Regions from separate parts of the Hahella sp. CR1 genome, predicted to be linked through region 1. Evidence: predicted binding sites of a transcription regulator. Region 1 holds the regulator's gene; each other region holds the start of a gene.
The links. The regulator FNR, encoded in region 1, switches genes on or off when oxygen is low (the NO sensors DNR and NnrR bind a similar motif). The targets are predictions, from matches to a motif close to TTGATNTANATCAA.

Region 2: ONV78_RS00125 (TraR/DksA C4-type zinc finger protein) is a predicted target of FNR. The motif match lies at 2,392-2,405, and genes of this name have one in related genera.
Region 3: ONV78_RS24385 (Hsp20/alpha crystallin family protein) is a predicted target of FNR. The motif match lies at 2,061-2,074, and genes of this name have one in related genera.
Region 4: narL (two-component system response regulator NarL) is a predicted target of FNR. The motif match lies at 1,797-1,810, and genes of this name have one in related genera.

What each region holds. Positions count from the first base shown of each region.
Region 1 covers NZ_JAPELK010000007.1:39,114-43,299, reverse strand. The annotation lists gene alr (alanine racemase) at 1-504, shown strand, start outside; gene ONV78_RS17645 (sugar nucleotide-binding protein) at 657-1,574, shown strand; gene fnr (fumarate/nitrate reduction transcriptional regulator Fnr) at 1,571-2,350, opposite strand; gene ONV78_RS17635 (hypothetical protein) at 2,495-3,511, opposite strand; gene ONV78_RS17630 (lysophospholipid acyltransferase family protein) at 3,822-4,186, shown strand, end outside.
Region 2 covers NZ_JAPELK010000001.1:26,684-30,869, forward strand. The annotation lists gene ONV78_RS00115 (methyl-accepting chemotaxis protein) at 1-593, opposite strand, end outside; gene ONV78_RS00120 (hypothetical protein) at 798-1,961, shown strand; gene ONV78_RS00125 (TraR/DksA C4-type zinc finger protein) at 1,983-2,306, opposite strand; gene yjjX (inosine/xanthosine triphosphatase) at 2,451-2,978, shown strand; gene ONV78_RS00135 (RNA-binding protein) at 3,234-3,512, opposite strand; gene ONV78_RS00140 (hypothetical protein) at 3,771-4,186, opposite strand, start outside.
Region 3 covers NZ_JAPELK010000012.1:7,803-11,988, forward strand. The annotation lists gene ONV78_RS24365 (hypothetical protein) at 1-42, shown strand, start outside; gene ONV78_RS24370 (hypothetical protein) at 106-432, shown strand; gene ONV78_RS24375 (macro domain-containing protein) at 519-1,100, shown strand; gene ONV78_RS24380 (hypothetical protein) at 1,230-1,916, shown strand; gene ONV78_RS24385 (Hsp20/alpha crystallin family protein) at 2,199-2,738, shown strand; gene ftsH (ATP-dependent zinc metalloprotease FtsH) at 2,825-4,186, opposite strand, start outside.
Region 4 covers NZ_JAPELK010000012.1:40,502-44,687, forward strand. The annotation lists gene ONV78_RS24510 (hypothetical protein) at 1-957, opposite strand, end outside; gene narL (two-component system response regulator NarL) at 1,054-1,692, opposite strand; gene ONV78_RS24520 (antiporter) at 2,098-3,714, shown strand; gene ONV78_RS24525 (SCO family protein) at 3,841-4,186, opposite strand, start outside.

The DNA of each region.
Region 1 (4,186 bases):
TTGTTGCAATATCCGGAGACTCACCTGGATTGGGTGCGCCCGGGCATTGCGATGTACGGCGCCTCCCCCATGGCGGATAAGACCGGGGCGGAATTTGGCTTGAAGCCGGTAATGACCTTTGAGTCGCGCTTGATTGCTACTCGGGAGCTGCAAGCTGGAGACTCTATTGGCTATGGCGCCGCTTGGACTGCGAACGGCCCAACAAGAATGGGAGTGGTTGCGGTAGGGTATGGCGACGGATATCCAAGACAAATGCAAAATGGTGCGCCTGTCGCCGTGTGCGGTAAGCGGACAAAGATTATTGGGCGGGTGTCCATGGATATGTTGACGGTGGATATCTCTCACATTCCAGAAGCGCGTATTGGGTCGGAGGTAGAGCTGTGGGGCGGGGCGGTTTCCGCTGATGAGGTTGCAGGATATGCGTCAACAATCTCCTATACTTTATTTACGGGCATGACCTCTCGTGTACCCAGGGTATACCTTAATCGCTCGGAAGGGGTTTAAAGCGCAGCGTTAAGCTGGATGATGGGGATAAAGCCTGGGGATCGGGTTTGCGAAAATCCCGTCAAGCAGCCAATATTGTTAACATAATATCTTCAGGCGGCCCGCATTCTAGGGGCGCTAAAGGCCACGAGATACATTTAAGGGGTACATGAGTGATTGTTTGCGTGACGGGAATCGATTCGCCATTAGGCAAGGCTATAGCTCAGCGTTTGCAGCAGAGCGGCATAGCGGTGGAAGGCGTTCCCTACGAGCAGTTTCTCATGACCAATGATGCGATCGTGCGAGCAATGAGGGCGATGCCGTCTGCGGATTTCGTGGTTCATGCTGCGGAGATGGCCGACTTGTTCAAGGCGGAGCAGCATCCGGATTTGGCCTATCAGGTTAATGTGTCCGCTTGTGAGGCGGTAGCGGAGGTGGCGGCTTTATGGAAGGCTCCGATTATTCATCTCTCCAGTCATCTTGTTTTCGATGGCGTCAAAAAGAACCCTTATATATCCGCCAACAAAGGACGTCCTCTTTCCGTGTTTGGGCGGACAAAGCTGCAGAGCGAACAATGGCTCCAGGAAAACTATAGCAAGCATCTGATCTTGAGGGTGGGTTGGTTGCTGGAGGCTGGCGCTCAAGGCTGGCTGCAGACCATGCTTTCCGCGCTGTCTTCAGGGAAGCGCCTAAACGCCAGCACCGATATGCAGCTGACTCCCGTCGCGGTGGATGATGTGGCGAGAGTCGTAGACGCTGTTATCAAGCAGCTGAGTTGTAATATCTCGGTATGGGGCGTTTACCATTATGCTGGCGCTGAAGCTGTCACCCACTATGAACTGTTGAAAGCGATTGTGCTGCAGGCATTTGGACAGGAAGAAATGTTGCAGGCCCTGATCGAGAAAAAGGGCGCTGATGTATTGCCAGGGGTGGCGCTTCCGGCGAATGGCGCGTTAGGTTGTATCAAGCTGCGCAACACTTTTGGCGTCAAGCAGCTTCCCTGGCGTCGTTATCTGCCGGCGTTGATTGAGCAATGTCAGCAGCGTGGCGGCGTAAAACCGACTGAAAACTGCCTGGAAGAGACCCGTTAACGAGCGTTAAGGGCTGATTCCTTCTGGTGCTCCATGCACTTGGTGTCGTGGCGAAGAATTTTCTGCAGTTCGTCCAATTGCAATATCTGAACTTCCCTTCCTTGGACCTTAATAATGCCATTGTTCTGGAAGCGGGTAATGACCCTGCTGACAGTTTCGACGGCCAGGCCTAAATAGTTGCCTATATCGCTGCGAGGCATAGGGAGTCTGAAGTTTGTGCCGGACAGGCGACGACGACTAAAGCGAGTCGACAGGGACAGTAGAAGCGAGGCAATGCGTTCTTCAGCCGAGTTTTTGCTTAGCAGCATGGTAAGCTGCCTGCTCTCCTGAATCTCTTTGCTCATTAATGAGAAAAAGTGGTGCTGCAGGCTGGGGATGTCTGAAGCAAGGTCTTCAAACTTTTCCAGAGGAATTTCGCAAACGCTGGTGCGTTCAAGGGCGACGGCGGAGCAGGAATATTTTTCCATGCTAACGCTGTCCAGACCGATAATCTCGCCAGGCAGATAGAAACCGGTGACCTGTTCCTCGCCTTCCTCGGATACAGTGAATGTTTTGATCGCGCCGCTACGAACTGCGAAGCACGAGCGGAATGGGGTGTGTTGCTCAAAGATATATTCGCCGCGATTGAGCATTTTGCCCTGGCGAATGATTTCTTCCAGACGATCAATATCTTCAGCCCCGACCGCTATAGGAATGCAAAGCTTGCTCAAATTACATTCGTGGCAGCCTCTGTGTAAGCTAAAAGGAGAGGAGGTTGCTATATGCTTGCTTTCCATCGGTTGCCTCGTGGCTGGATGAGTGAAACTGCTTAAAGAGGCTTCTAGGATAGCCAATAGCTATTTAAAAGCAAATCCCTACAACGGGAAATTTACAGGGAAAACCTACGCTCGCCTTTGTTTTTACATAGTTTTCACCTTTTGTTACAACTGGGTCTGAGTGTAACGAATCGCTCTTGCAGGAAGTTCGTTGTTGTCCAGGGTTTTGTAGTAGTCGTCCAACTGTGTGGCGTTGCGCAACTGGTAATGGGGGGTGTAAGAAAATGAGCCCAACCCAACGCCATGTAAGCAACTGACTCCCTGACTAATCAAGCCTGTCCAGGGTAGTGCGAAAAAGTCCTGCGTGATCGGAATAAACGATGCGGACTTAATGCGTCGCTTGAAATCTTTTAACGCCGCCTCCAAACCTGATGTGCCGGCGGATTCCGTTTTATGGCCGGAGAGTAGGATGCCTTGGGGCCTCTCTGTCAGAATTTCCTCAAGATGCTCCGATAGTGCATTGACGGTCGCAGGAGTCGCTTTCAGGCGCAGATAAACGGCTTTGAAGTCGAACGCCCGAATGGTCTGCAGCCAATTCTTAAGGCTCTCAATGGGGAAGGACTGTGCGTATTCGCCAGGGTCATTGATGCAGACAATGTTAAAGCCCAGTCCTTTGATCAGGGCTAGTGCTTCCTCAGAGTCAGGGCGAGCGTCCAGCTCGATGACATGGCGGGCGTCAGTATCGAAGTTTAGTTTGAACTCCCGGCCCAAATAGTACATCACCTGTGTCTGCGCCGCGGGAGTGAGCTGGCGGACCAGATCGCCGAACCAGTGCAGGTACTTAACCTGACTGCCGACGGGGAGGCTTTGCTTGAGTAGTCTCACTTCTTTCACGACATAGTCGATGTACTTCTGCAAATTAGCATTCATGGATGGGAGTCGGCGGGCGTAATTTTCCGCACTGACAAGTGTATTAAAGCAAGGCGCTTGAACGCTCAATGCGAACCCGCCCTCATAATATCGAGCCAGGGAGCTGTTGCGATAATCCGCCTCATAGGCTCCCTCGTCCAAGGCGCTCCAGTTCTCACTGGAGAACTCTTTAGGGGGGGAGTTGAGCAAATAAACCCAGCTATCATTACCCCCATTTTGTTTCGCTTGTTCGACAACCTTTCCAACTGGCATATTGGGTCTCCAACCAGGTAAGAAAACATCTGCGCGCGTTTGACCATCATTGTCAGCGATTTTGCGCGCGCGCCTGCTGTCACACTTGTTGGCAAGTGGATCCCCCCTCTCTCCATGCTCAGTGTATCCAGCTCCCGAAAGGGAGTCTTGATATTGATCAAGGGGTGAGCGGGTGGCTGTCTGAGAGGGTGTACTTTAGTCGCAATATCCCTCAAACAATGGGTTTCTGGGGCGTTGAGGGGTAACATTCATTGCAGCTTTGGGCGGGGAGTTGATATCCTTTGCGGGCATTGAAAAAAGGCGGGCAAAAGTGCAGGCATTTCAGCTATTTCGGTCTTTCGTTTTTTACATTGGGTATGCTTGGGGCGTCATCATCACATCTTTGGTTGGGATGCTGATTGGTCCTTACGTCAATTTTGAAAAGCGTTACTACATCGTCTCCCGGTTTAATGTGTTCGCACTTTGGTGGGCGCGTGTTGTCTGTGGCATACGTTATGAGATCGAAGGGCTGGAGAACATTCCAAAGACGAGCTGTGTGGTTGTCAGCAATCATCAGAGCGCCTGGGAGACTTATTTGCTAGGCGTTATATTTCGTCCTCAGTGTACTGTGCTTAAGCAAGAGTTGATGAAAGTGCCATTTTTTGGTTGGGCGCTAAAGAGATTGAAACCCATCGC
Region 2 (4,186 bases), on a different contig from region 1:
TGAGTGACCATATCCTCAATGCGATGCACTGCATTCACGCTTTTCTCACTGACGCTGACCAGCAGCTCCACATAGGTTCCGATCACCTGATCCAGGGATTTGGCGAAAAACTCGATGCTGATGTTGTCCTCGATTTTTTCTTTTTTGACTGGATTCTTAGCGTCGTTCTTTTTCCCCTTCATCCGCTCAAAAATTTCCTTGGCCAGCTCGTTCTGATGGTTGGTCAACTCACTCAAAGAAACGAACGCCTGCCCCAGTAACTCGATGTTATTGCTGATGGTGTCCGCCAGGTCGCGATTATCCGAGCTGATGGAAGCCAACTGCCCATTGGCGTAATTGTCGATTTCCTTAACCGCGCTCTGAAAGTCGCGCTCGCTGCTTTGTCGCTGTCGCTCTTCCTCTCCTTTACTCTCATTCTGCTTGCCGTCGGAAATCAGGCAGGAAGCGAAAAATGACAGGCTGGAGACGGTGAACAGTCCGGCGGAGAGCAATCCCGAGGTTAACCAACCCGCGCAAAGCGTCGCCAGTCCCGTTCCCAGGGCAGCCAATACGATTGGATCTTTCGCCATGAGGTTCTGTGACATTGAAAGCATAGGATTCCAGAAAAGCTGTTAGAAATGGATTTAATAACTATAGAACAACCTGCCGACGCCGTTTAAAAAATAGACCCTGATCAAAATAAACCAGGGTTCCCGGGATCAGCGCTGACGCATCGCAGCCAACCCGGAAAAATGCGCTATGCTTCTGGAATAACCATGCGAAAAAGCGGAATACGGATCATCGGCAAGGAGTTTCATATGGGTCTGAAATACGCAGGTCTGGTCATAGGCTCGCTGCCCGAGCCCCTGCAGACAGCCAGCCTGAGCCTACTGGAACTGCAACAAAGCGAACTGCACGACGCCATTGAAAAGATCAACGATGGCCAATGGCATGCGATCATTCTCTGTGTGGAGCAACCGCTGAAAGAGGCGCAAATGACTCTCGGCATGTTGCGCCAGGACACCCAGATCGGCGACACCCCTCTGATATGCCTGACCTCCGACAACAGCGTCGAAGACACCATTGCGCTGTTCAACTCCGGCGCGGATGACGTCATCCCCACCAATACGCCGTCGGAAGAGTTTATCGCCCGCATCAACAAGGCCATCATCAATCTCATCGCCAACAGACAGCTCAAGTCGCAACTGCAGTTCACCCACGACGTCGCCATGTCCGCCATGACTGACAGCGGCGATATGGGCGTCAATATCAACTTCCTGCTGGATTCCGCCGACTGCAATAACTTCGACGAGCTGGGACAACGCCTGTTTCAGGCGCTGAATAATTACGATGTGCGCTGCAGTCTGCAGATTCGCGGGCGCTTCGAAGAAAAAAACATGGAGCCCAACGGCCTCTCCCGAGACCTGGAAAGCCGTCTGCTGCGACATTTTCAGGACGCGGGGCGCCTGCATGCCGCCGGACGCCGCCTGTTCATCAACTTCGACCAGGTGTCGCTACTGGTGAAAAACATGCCGCTGGGTGACGATAAACGCTGCGGACGTCTGCGCGACAATCTGTTCTATCTGGTGCAGGGCATGGACAGCCGGGTGAAAGCGCTGGACGACCGCCGCACCACGGAACTTCAGGTGGAGATTCTCAAACAACTGACGTCCAAAGCGGAGACGGTGCTGGACGAGATCGACAAGCGCTACGCGGACGTGGCGGACCAAATCATCAGCGCCACCGAGAACGCCGCCGAACAAATGGTGTTCGCCCTGAATACACTGGGGTTATCGGAAGAGCAGGAACACTCCATCATGTCGATCATCGACAACGCCATCTTCACCACCAATGACATCTTCCATCAGGGTCTGCGGGTTAATCCGGGAAATCGTCAGCTGATCCAGCAAATATCCGAAATGATGAAACTGCCTCCTGAAGAACTGAACCGCGCCTTGGAGCAGTTCAGCCTGGAGTCATAGGAAGTAATACTGGGGAAGTGGTTATTCAGACTTGCTGGCGCAACTGACGCACAGCTCTGCGAAAGGCAACACCTGCAGGCGGGACTCGGGAATTTCCTCTCCGCATGCGACACAGACGCCATACTCACCCTGCTGTAGCCGTTGCAGGGCCTTCTTCACCTGATTGATCTCGATTTCCGTCTCGACTTTGAGCGCATTCAGCACGTCGTCATTCTCCCGCTCCTGGGCCTGCTCCGCCGAGTCTGCGGAATGCTCCGAGGTGAGGTCACGGGTGATGTCTTCCAGACGCGTAATGAGTTCAGACAGTTGCTCGGACAACCTGTTCTTAATGTGGGACTGCTGCATAATCTCTCCTTCACGATGCTTACGGTAGTATCCCAGGCTGGTATTGCTCTCCCTGGCAAGAATGTCATTAAACAGAATATATGGCTTGATTCGCCGCAAACCAACAAGTATTAATTGCGATTTTGTTGCAACAGAGAGATGTCTATGGAAGTCATCGTAGCCTCCGTCAATCCAGTTAAAGTCAATGCGGCGCGCAACGGCTTCGGTCGTTGTTTTCCCGATTCGCAGATTCACTGCGTCGGCGCCGGAACCGAATCCGGCGTCGCGTCTCAACCCCTCACCGACGACGAAACCCTGCAAGGCGCCCTGAACCGGGTGCAGGCGGCGCGGGAAGCGCACCCTTCAGCCGACTACTGGGTGAGCTTTGAAGGCGGCGTCGACCGAATTCGCTCCCAACTGTTCGCGGTCGCCTGGGTGGCGGTGGGACACGGGGACGATATCAGTTACGCGCGTTCAGCAGCGCTGCCGCTACCGCAAGCCGTCGTCGAAATGATGGATCAGGGAATGGAGCTGGGAGAAGCCAACGACCGGTTATTTGGAACGCAGAACAGCAAGCAACAGACAGGCGCAATCGGACTGCTGACCCGAGAGTTGCTCAGCCGCGAAAGCCTGTACGCAGACACGCTGATCCTGGCGCTCACCCGCTTTACGCTTCCAGAGGTTCGGATTTAAGCCGTCTCATCCGTCGACGCTGTTTTTCTCCGCTGACGCAGAATAAACATTAGCCACGATCCGACGTTTTCACCGATACAAAGAAAACCGCCAAAACCCGGCGCAAGGCCGGGTTTGGAAAAGCAAAGGCGCGCTTAGCGGCACAATTTCCGTTCAGGACGAACGGAAGCGGCTGCTACAAAGCATCGCTCAGTAAGGAACAAAAATCGCCGCCCGGCTAAGCCGGTGAACGGTTATTTTCCTTACAATGACAAATTAGTGGCGAGGTCTGAAATTACGCTTTGGCTTTTCTTCCCGGGGACGAGCCTCGTTAACTTTCATGTTACGGCCTTTCAGATTGCTTTCATTAAGCTTCTGAATCGCCTCTTCCGCCTGCCCGTTATCGGACATTTCTACGAAGCCGAATCCTTTGGACTGGCCGGTATCTCTGTCGCGGATGATATTGACGTTGCTGATATCGCCATAGGCCGCAAACGCTTCCCGCAAATCGTCTTCTGTTACCTGATAGGACAGGTTTCCAACATAAATATTCATCTCACCATCTCATTATTTGTCACGAGCGCCTGTAGCAATCACACTGACGAAAACCAAACGCTCCAATTATCGTCAGTGACTAGCCAACCGCTGGCTAATTCGGTTGCAGGCCCGCTCTCGCGCCTGCGCACAATGCATACAAATCTGGAACAAAAGTGGCAAAACGTCAAATGATTTAACTATGGAACATTCCCATTTCCAATTGATGACATATCACCACCGCCAACCCTTTATTCACCCGTGACGAATGCGACAGCGTCAACTTGCGCCGCCCCCTTCGCCAGGGGCGTCCAGATCCTGCAACAACTTGATTTTAAGTAAGCACTTCCTGACCTCGAAGGTGCGGGTATAACCGGGGAAGTTGGGTTCATCCACCGGCACCGAGACAGGACCCGCCGCCGAAGCCAGCGTGACAGTACGCCCGGACGCGCTTTGCTCCGGCACGTTATCGAACTGGTATTCCTTGAAGCACAGGGTATTCTCGACATCAAACCCCTTGGCGCCCTGCTCTACCGATAACTCTGCGGCGCGCCGAATAGCCAGCTCTTCCACTTCGACCAATTCATATTTCTTGTAGGTTTCGTAACTGACCTGATAACCCCCTTCCGGCAACGCAATTTCGGAATAACCGTGGGGCCGACCGTCTTCTTTCGCCATATAGTCCGGCAGTTTGG
Region 3 (4,186 bases), on a different contig from region 1:
ATTATTCGCCGTTGCCGGGATACGATCGCCATTCTGCAATAGAGCGCGCGCAGTGGAAGTAAAAAGCGCTTTTCTTTGATGCTGTATTTATATACAGTATTCTGCATGAGAAAGAGAAAACCCATCAGAGCTGAGCTGGAAGAGTGGCGCTGTAAGAAGTGCTGGCTGGGCGTATTGCGGGCCACTGACGATCACCCGGAGTTGCGGGACTATCTGACCCAGATGCCCGAGTCCATTTACCATGTGCGTTGGCCTCACGCCTGTTCCCATTGCGGTTATGTCTACGACTGGTCCGACAGTTGCCCGGTGATTTTATACGGCGGACAACGCTGGGTGCTGGAGAAGGCGGTTAACAAGAAGCTGTTCGCCTTGCTGGAGCACCTGAAGCGCGCCAAGGACCTGGAGAATATGCCGAGTGGAAATCTGTGGTGACTTGTTGCGGCTGATCGTCTACATTCCACCCCCTTGCGGCCCATACTGGGTCGTCTAAAGGAGGTTGCATTTTTACCATTCAATTAGTGGCGTACAGTCTGGATCTGTTTTACGCCTGGAAACGCCAGTTTGATGGGCTGGCGAATGTAGAAGTCGTCGATGGCGATATTCTGAAACAGGTCGCCGACGCTATCGTCAGTCCCGCCAACAGCTTCGGTTACATGGACGGCGGTCTGGATCTCAAATACAGTCAACACTTTGGTTGGGAGCTGGAAGCGAAAGTACGTCAGACGCTGGAGTCTGAGTTTTTCGGTGAGATCCCCGTTGGGCAGGCGATTGTTGTTGAAACCGATCATCAAAGTATTCCTTTCCTCATTTCCGCTCCCACCATGCGCGTTCCTATGGACGTTTCGCATACCGCTAATGCGTATCTGGCTTTCAAGGCGGTGCTGCAAGCGGTGATTCGTCACAATCAAATGAACGCACCGGGCGGCCGTCAGATTCGCTCTCTCTTATGTCCCGGTCTGGGAACCGGCGAAGGACGTATGCCGGCGCATCGTTGCGCGGCGCAAATGCGTAGAGCGTATGAGGTGTGCGTGAAAGAGCGATATGAAACTCAGGGCGGGCTTGCGGCGGCGGTGAAAGATCACATGGCGCTGTTGGAGTAGGCGCTTTACCGGACGCTCTGAAAATGACGGCGACATGATGAATTTTTAATGGCGGGTTTGATGGCGTCCAGGCGCTTGGGCTTGTATTGTGCAGTGAGCTTATATTCAGCCATATCAAGGAGTTGTAACGTGGATAACCGCAATACCCAGTTCATAAGCGATCCCATTGCGTTTCTGAACAACAATACGATCAATCATCGCTGGTTCGATGAGCATATCCAAAGGCGCAATAACAATCCGCAGGGCGTATCCATGGCTGAAAGGGCCGCAGTGGACCTGTTGCCGTACACGAAAATGGGAAGTTTCGATTTACAGCCCGCCGCGACGCCAGTGGGCGGCCGACGTCAATCCAGATTTGCGGTGATCCACGACCACCCTGCGAATGACAGCGCGTTGACCGGCTACTGGTGTCCCTATGTCAACGGCGCGGGACTGCCGGGATTTGTCGATGTGCCGAGGCATAATCCTCAGCATCGATTCGTGTTTACCGCAGCGATGAACGGTTGCGCCTTCTTCATTACCGAATCGCCTCTTGGCGGCGCTTACTTTCGCGTCTATCACCACCAGCATCCCGGCAATGTCGGCGTCAATAACCTGATCAGCGCCGTGACGCCCAGCGTCATTTCGGTCTTCGATTTCAGTCAGTATGGCAATGACAATCTGCCTGGCCTTAATCTTCCTGTGGCGTTTAACTTTCTGTACTACCGCAACAGTGGTTGGGTGGTCGTCAGCCACGCCACCGCCATGGACGCCCATACTGGCGTCGTACGTTTTGATCCCGCCAAGCCGACGTTGGTGGCGGACACCTTCGTATAAATGAAGATAATCGTTCTCCCGTAGACGCCCGTTCTGCGGGAGGGCTTTAATGCTTTGATGGAAGTGGCATTTTTTCTTACTGGGACGTTATAAAAGATTGCGCTCAGCGCGGGATTTGATAGTGATTAATCGACTAAAAACCAGTTGATCTCCATCAAGATTCAACCTGCCTTCAGCACCCCAGAACACCTCGCAGCGTTACACTGTGTCTGAGTCGACGCCCGCATTTGACGGCGCGTCGGCGACGCATTTATCCATGGAAAGAAAAGCGAGGAGGTCGATATGAACCTGAAGAAATGGTCTCCCTGGAACTGGCTGCACCAGGAAGGTAAAACAGCGAGCGAAGTCCCTGTCAGTTCACGTCAATCCAGTAACTATCCCATGGCGAGGTTCCGCCAGGAAATGGATCGCCTTTTCGATGACATGCTGCACTCCTTTAAATATCCCGAACTGCCGGAATTTGGCCTGGGCAGGGAGTGGGCGGGCTTGCTGAAGCCCAATCTGGATATTTCCGAAGGCAAGGAGTTCTACAGCATCAGCGTCGAGCTGCCGGGCGTCTCCAAAGACGACGTAAAAGTCAGTCTGGACGGCCAACGGCTGACCATCAGCGGCGAAAAGAAGCATGAGTCGGAAGAAAAAAGAGAGGATTATCACTGCGTGGAGCGCAGCTACGGCAGCTTTATGCGTATCCTCACTTTGCCGGACAACGCCGATGGCGAGCGTTTGTACGCCAACTTCAAGAACGGCGTATTAACGTTGAAAGTGCCCAAGGCCGGCGAAGTCACGGTGAAAGGCAGGGAAGTGGAAATCAAAGGCGACTAGCGCACCTCTGAACAACATTGGCGCCGCCGCAGGTAGTTTTTCAGCGGTTCCCTGGCGAATTCTCGCCAGCGGTCCCACTCGGGGCGTTACGACGCCCCGGTTTGCAGGCATTCGTCTATCTGCGCCTTGTGCAGCGTCTCTGAGCGCTCCAGCAATGACACCAGTTTGTCCAGCCTTTCCCGGTGCGTGCGAATCAGCTCGGCCGCGATGGTTTCCGAGGACACCAGCAGCTCGCGCACGGCCTTGTCGATGATTTCCGCTGAGAACTCGCTGTGGTGGTGCGGCTGGGCCATTTCGCGGCCGAGGAAAGGATGTTCTTCGCTGTCGCGCAGATCCACTGGCCCCACCTCTTTCGACATGCCCCAACGACTGACCATGGCGCGGGCGAGCCCCGTCGCCTGATGAATGTCATCGTCAGCGCCGGTGCTGACGCTGCCCAGCAACTCACGCTCGGCGATGCGCCCCGCCAGCATCACAGCGAGCTTGTCGCGCAGATACTCTTCCGGGTAAGTATGCCGCTCCTGCAAGGGCATTTGATGGGTGCCGCCCAAACTGCGTCCGTGGGGGACAATGGAGACTTTGTACAGCGGATCGGTATTGGGCAGATAATAGGCCACCAAGGTGTGCCCTGACTCATGTACGGCGAGACGATGCTTCTCATCCGGCGGAATGATCAGAGTGCGCTCCGCGCCCATAATGATCTTATCCCGGGCGATATCGAAATCCAGACTGTGTACATGATCCCGATTTTCCCGCGCAGCCTGAATGGCGGCTTCGTTGATCAGGTTTTTCAGATCTGCGCCGGAGAACCCTGGCGTCCCCGCTGCGATCTGGGGGAGATTGACGTCGTCCGCCAGAGGAATGCGTTTGGCGTGAACCTTGAGAATCGCGACGCGGCCTTCCTGATCCGGCAAATCCAGGGTGACGTGACGGTCAAAGCGACCGGGGCGCATCAGCGCCGGGTCCAGTACGTCCGGGCGATTGGTGGCTGCCAATACGATGACGGCGTCGTGCCCGGCGAAACCATCCATCTCCGCGAGAATCTGGTTCAGGGTCTGCTCCCTTTCATCATGGCCGCCGCCATAGCCTGCGCCCCGGGTGCGGCCGACGCTGTCGAGCTCATCAATGAAAATGATGCTGGGGGCGGTCTCTTTGGCGGTTTTGAATAACTGGCGCACCCGCGACGCGCCGACGCCGACGAAGACTTCAATAAATTCAGAGGCGGACATGGGATAGAAATTGACGCCCGCTTCTCCGGCCAGGGCTCTGGCCAGCAGCGTTTTACCGGTGCCGGGCGGCCCCATCAACAAGACGCCTCGTGGGGCCAAGGCGCCGACGCGGTGGAAGCGGTCCGGATCGCGCAGGTATTCCACCAGTTCCTGTACTTCCCGTTTGGCGTTAGTTTGTCCGGCGACCTCATCGAACGTGGTGTCCGGCTTCTGGCAGAC
Region 4 (4,186 bases), on a different contig from region 1:
GCCGTCAAACAAAGGGCCTTGGCCGATCGCCAACGAGCTGGGATTTTCGAAGGCGAACCAGGGTGTGGCGTAAAGTTCTGGAAAGTATTCGCGTCCCGTCGCGGGATCGGTGTATGAAGCGACATAATGCAAGCGCCCGCTGAGAAAGCTGGTCAAGGCGACGCCGCCGCAATAAGGCATGATGTCATCCACGATCGCGCCGGGCTCCCGCCAGAGAGTGACGCCCAGATTAGTTTGATAGTTGCCGTCGCGGTCAGTGACCAGAGCGGGTATGGAACCGTCGGCGTCAAACTGGAAACGCTTCACGCTGTCGCCATCGCTGATGAATAGTTGATCACCGACCACTCTGACGCCATTGGGGGAGCCGAGGCCGTGCTCTCCCGCGATCCAGTCCCGCTGGAAACCGGTGATTTGCGGCGTTCCGGCGGAACCGGCTTCAGGAAACGCCAGTGTAATGCGTGTCAGGCCGGAAGTGGCGAAGAAATTTTCATCCGCCACCAGCAATGCGCCATCCGGGGCGAAGGCCACGCCATTGGGGATCGCCAACGCATCGAATGGGTCCCGTGTATCATCCCTGCGTGTCACGAATTCGAAGCGATAGTCCGGTCGACTCAGATTGGCGGCCAGCAGGTGATTGTTGCGAATGACCAGCCAGCGCGTCTCCACACAGGACGTCAGCACCCAGTCGCCATGTTGCGCCATACCGGTGTAATTGCAGCTGTCCAGTTGTGGGGGCGAAAGCTCCGTGGGGACGTAAACGACCTCGCCATTGGCGTCCGTGTGGGTGTCGATGCGGTATATGCCTTTGCCCCCGGTCACCAGTAATTGGCCGTCCGCCGTAAACAGAATATTTTCCGCATCGGGAATGGCGACCAGGGTTTGTTTTTCCAGGCATCCGCCCAATAACGGCGGCAGGATGGCGGCGGCAATCGCAGCGCGCCAGTTGTAATGATTCATGGATTTCCTTCCTGATGATTTATTGTTGTTGGAAGGAAAATTGTCTTCGATTAACCAAGGGCGAACATCACTCAAACGAGTGGCGCGCCCGCAATGTCACGCCTTGCGATTCACCAGCCATACCGCCGCTTCGACTCGGGAGCGCATGCCCATCTTCTTGAGAATGTGCTTAACGTGGACTTTCACAGTGCCGTCGGAAATATTCAGATCGCGGGCGATAACTTTGTTGCTGTGTCCCTGCGCGATGCGGGTGAGGATCTCATATTCACGGCTGGTCAGGGTTGCGGAAGGATCGGCGGCTTCCACAGGTTTGCGCAGGGCTGAGGCGAGAATTTCCGTCAAGCGCTCGCTGATCGCCATTTTACCCAACGTCACTTGTTTGATTTTCTCCAGGATGTCTTCCGGCTCCATGTCCTTCAGCAGATAACCATCAGCGCCGGCGCGGAAACAGTTCACCACATCGGCTTCGTTATCGGACACTGTCAGCATGATGATGCGCGAGTCCACGCCGGCGGCGCGAATGGCGCGTAAGGTATCCAACCCGTCCATGCCCTGCATGTTGAGGTCCAGCAGAATCAGATCAGGCTCCAGTTCCTTCGCCTTGGCCAGCCCTTCCTCGCCGTTTTTGGCTTCGGCGACGATGTCCAGCTCATCCTCCATTTCGATCAACTGGCGGATGCCTTTGCGAAACAGGGGGTGGTCGTCCACCATCATGATCGTTGCTTTTGCGCTCATCTCAGCTTCACCTTGTCATTCTTTTCATTTATACGGCCAGCGTTATCTGACGTTTTCAGCATAACACGAACTCAGAGAAGCCCCTGCGACGGCGCGATAGGGACTTGATCCATATCAGGTTTACCAACGATGACCCTGAGCTGCGCATACCGAAGACCTACCGCTTTGGCGCCGGATTCGTCTACCTCATTGGGGGTATCTAAAGTCTTGCACAGATTCTCGGGAATCGCTCTAACTATATGAAAATAAAGAAAATGATAGCGCGATCTAAAGTCGCTTGTGAGCAGATCATCCATACGGCCCCGGTCTTAAACGCTACCCCCTCCGGAGCATTGTCGCCCCGTCTGTTTATAAAGATAGTTGAGCCGAAGATTATTATTCAGGCCCAACGCAGAGGTAAGGCATATGGCGGACATCACTGCTGGCTGGAATCCAGAGGACAGCGGGTTCTGGCAAAAAACCGGTAAGAAAGTAGCGAATCGGAATTTGTGGATATCCATTCCGAGTTTGCTGTGCGGCTTCGCCGTATGGTTGTACTGGGGCGTCATCACAGTACAGATGTTAAATCTGGGCTTTCCGTTTCAGGCGTCGGAATTGTTCACATTGATGGCGATTTCCGGTCTGACCGGCGCCACGCTGCGCATACCCAGCAGCTTTTTCATTCGCTTGTGCGGCGGTCGCAACACGATATTTTTCACCACGGCGCTGTTGATGATTCCTGCAGTCGGCGCGGGCATCGCCTTGCAAAGTAAAGACACTCCGCTATGGGTGTTTCAGGTGCTGGCGTTGCTATCTGGTCTGGGCGGCGGCAATTTCGCTTCTTCGATGTCCAACATCAGCTTTTTCTTTCCCAAGAAACAGCAAGGGTTGGCGCTGGGCCTCAACGCAGGTCTGGGTAACTTCGGCGTCACCACTATGCAGATACTGGTGCCGTTATTCATGACGTTCGGAGCCTTTGGTGCGGCCGGCGGCGACCCCATGACCCTGGTCAATCCATCCGGCACGCTAATCGGCAAGATTCCTGCGGGTTCTGAAACCTGGATTCAAAACGCAGGCTTTGTGTGGCTACTGTTCCTGGTTCCACTGGCGTTCGCTGGCTGGTTCGGCATGAACAATATTCGCACCGATGAAGTGTCGCCGGACATTGGCGGGCCTGTCGGCTCCTTCTCCAAAATCACCTTCATGCTGCTGATCGGATTCCTGACTTCCATCGCCGGACTCTGGCTGATGTTGCCTGAGTCCGCCAACGGCGCAGGGTGGGGCATCCCTAAAGAACTGGTGCTGGTGGCCGTCATCGCCGCCACGGTGTTCCTGCTCAAGCTGTTGCCGGGACAGATTCGCAGTAGTCTGAATCGTCAGTATCGTATCTTCGGCAATCGTCACACCTGGGTGATGAGCGTTATCTACACCATGACCTTCGGCAGCTTCATCGGCTACGCGGCGGCCTTTCCGCTGGCGATCAAAGTGATCTTCGGATACAGCCATGTGATGGTGGACGGGGTTATGACTCATAATACCGTTAACCCCAACGGTCCCAGCGCACTTATGTACGCCTGGATGGGGCCTTTTATTGGCGCGCTGATTCGCCCGGTGGGCGGCTGGATCTCCGATAAATTCGGCGGCGCGCTGGTCACGCAGATTTGCTCACTGGTGATGGTGGTGTGCGCTCTGGCGGTCGCCTATTACATGAGCGCGGCCTATAACTCAGCGACCCCTGAAGAGTACTTTGCGCCTTTCTTCATCTTGTTCCTGGCGCTGTTCGCGGCGTCCGGCATTGGCAACGGCTCCACTTTCCGCACCATCGCCATGGTGTTCCCGAAAGAACAGGCGGGCCCCGTACTGGGCTGGACCTCTGCAGTGGCTGCCTACGGCGCGTTCTACATTCCCCAGGTGTTCGGCGAGCAGATCAAAGCCGCCACGCCGGAATACGCGCTGATTGGTTTTGCGGTGTTCTACGCGGTATGCGTTCTGGTGAACTGGTTCTTCTATCTGCGTAAAGGCGCTGAGTTTTATAACCCTTGATTCCTGAGTCACTCCTGCGGAGTGGAGTTCCGTCCCGTCGTTCACGCAGCTGGGATGGAACTTGATCTTGGCGCGCCTTAGGGCGCGCTTTTTTATTGCGCTGAGGCAGGTTGCGGCAGATAAGGGTCAGCTTTTGAGCAGCTGGTCCAAATCCTTGGCGATCATGTCTGCGCTGAGATCATCCCGCAGCAACAGGCGAGCCTTGCCGTCCGCGTCGAACACGAATGCGGCGGAGCTGTGGGAGACCTCATAGTTGCCGGTTTCATCGGGCTTGCCATAACCGAACGCTACCCGGTAGCGTTTCGTTAGGGTCTGTAGCGCGTCCATATCGCCAGTAAGGCCAATAAACTCCGAACCGAAGGCGTCGGTATAGGCTTTGAGTTGTTCCGGCGCGTCTCTTTTGGGGTCGACGCTGACAAACAGGATATTGATGCGCTGCTGCTCGGAGGCCTCCAGTTTACTCAGTGCGGAC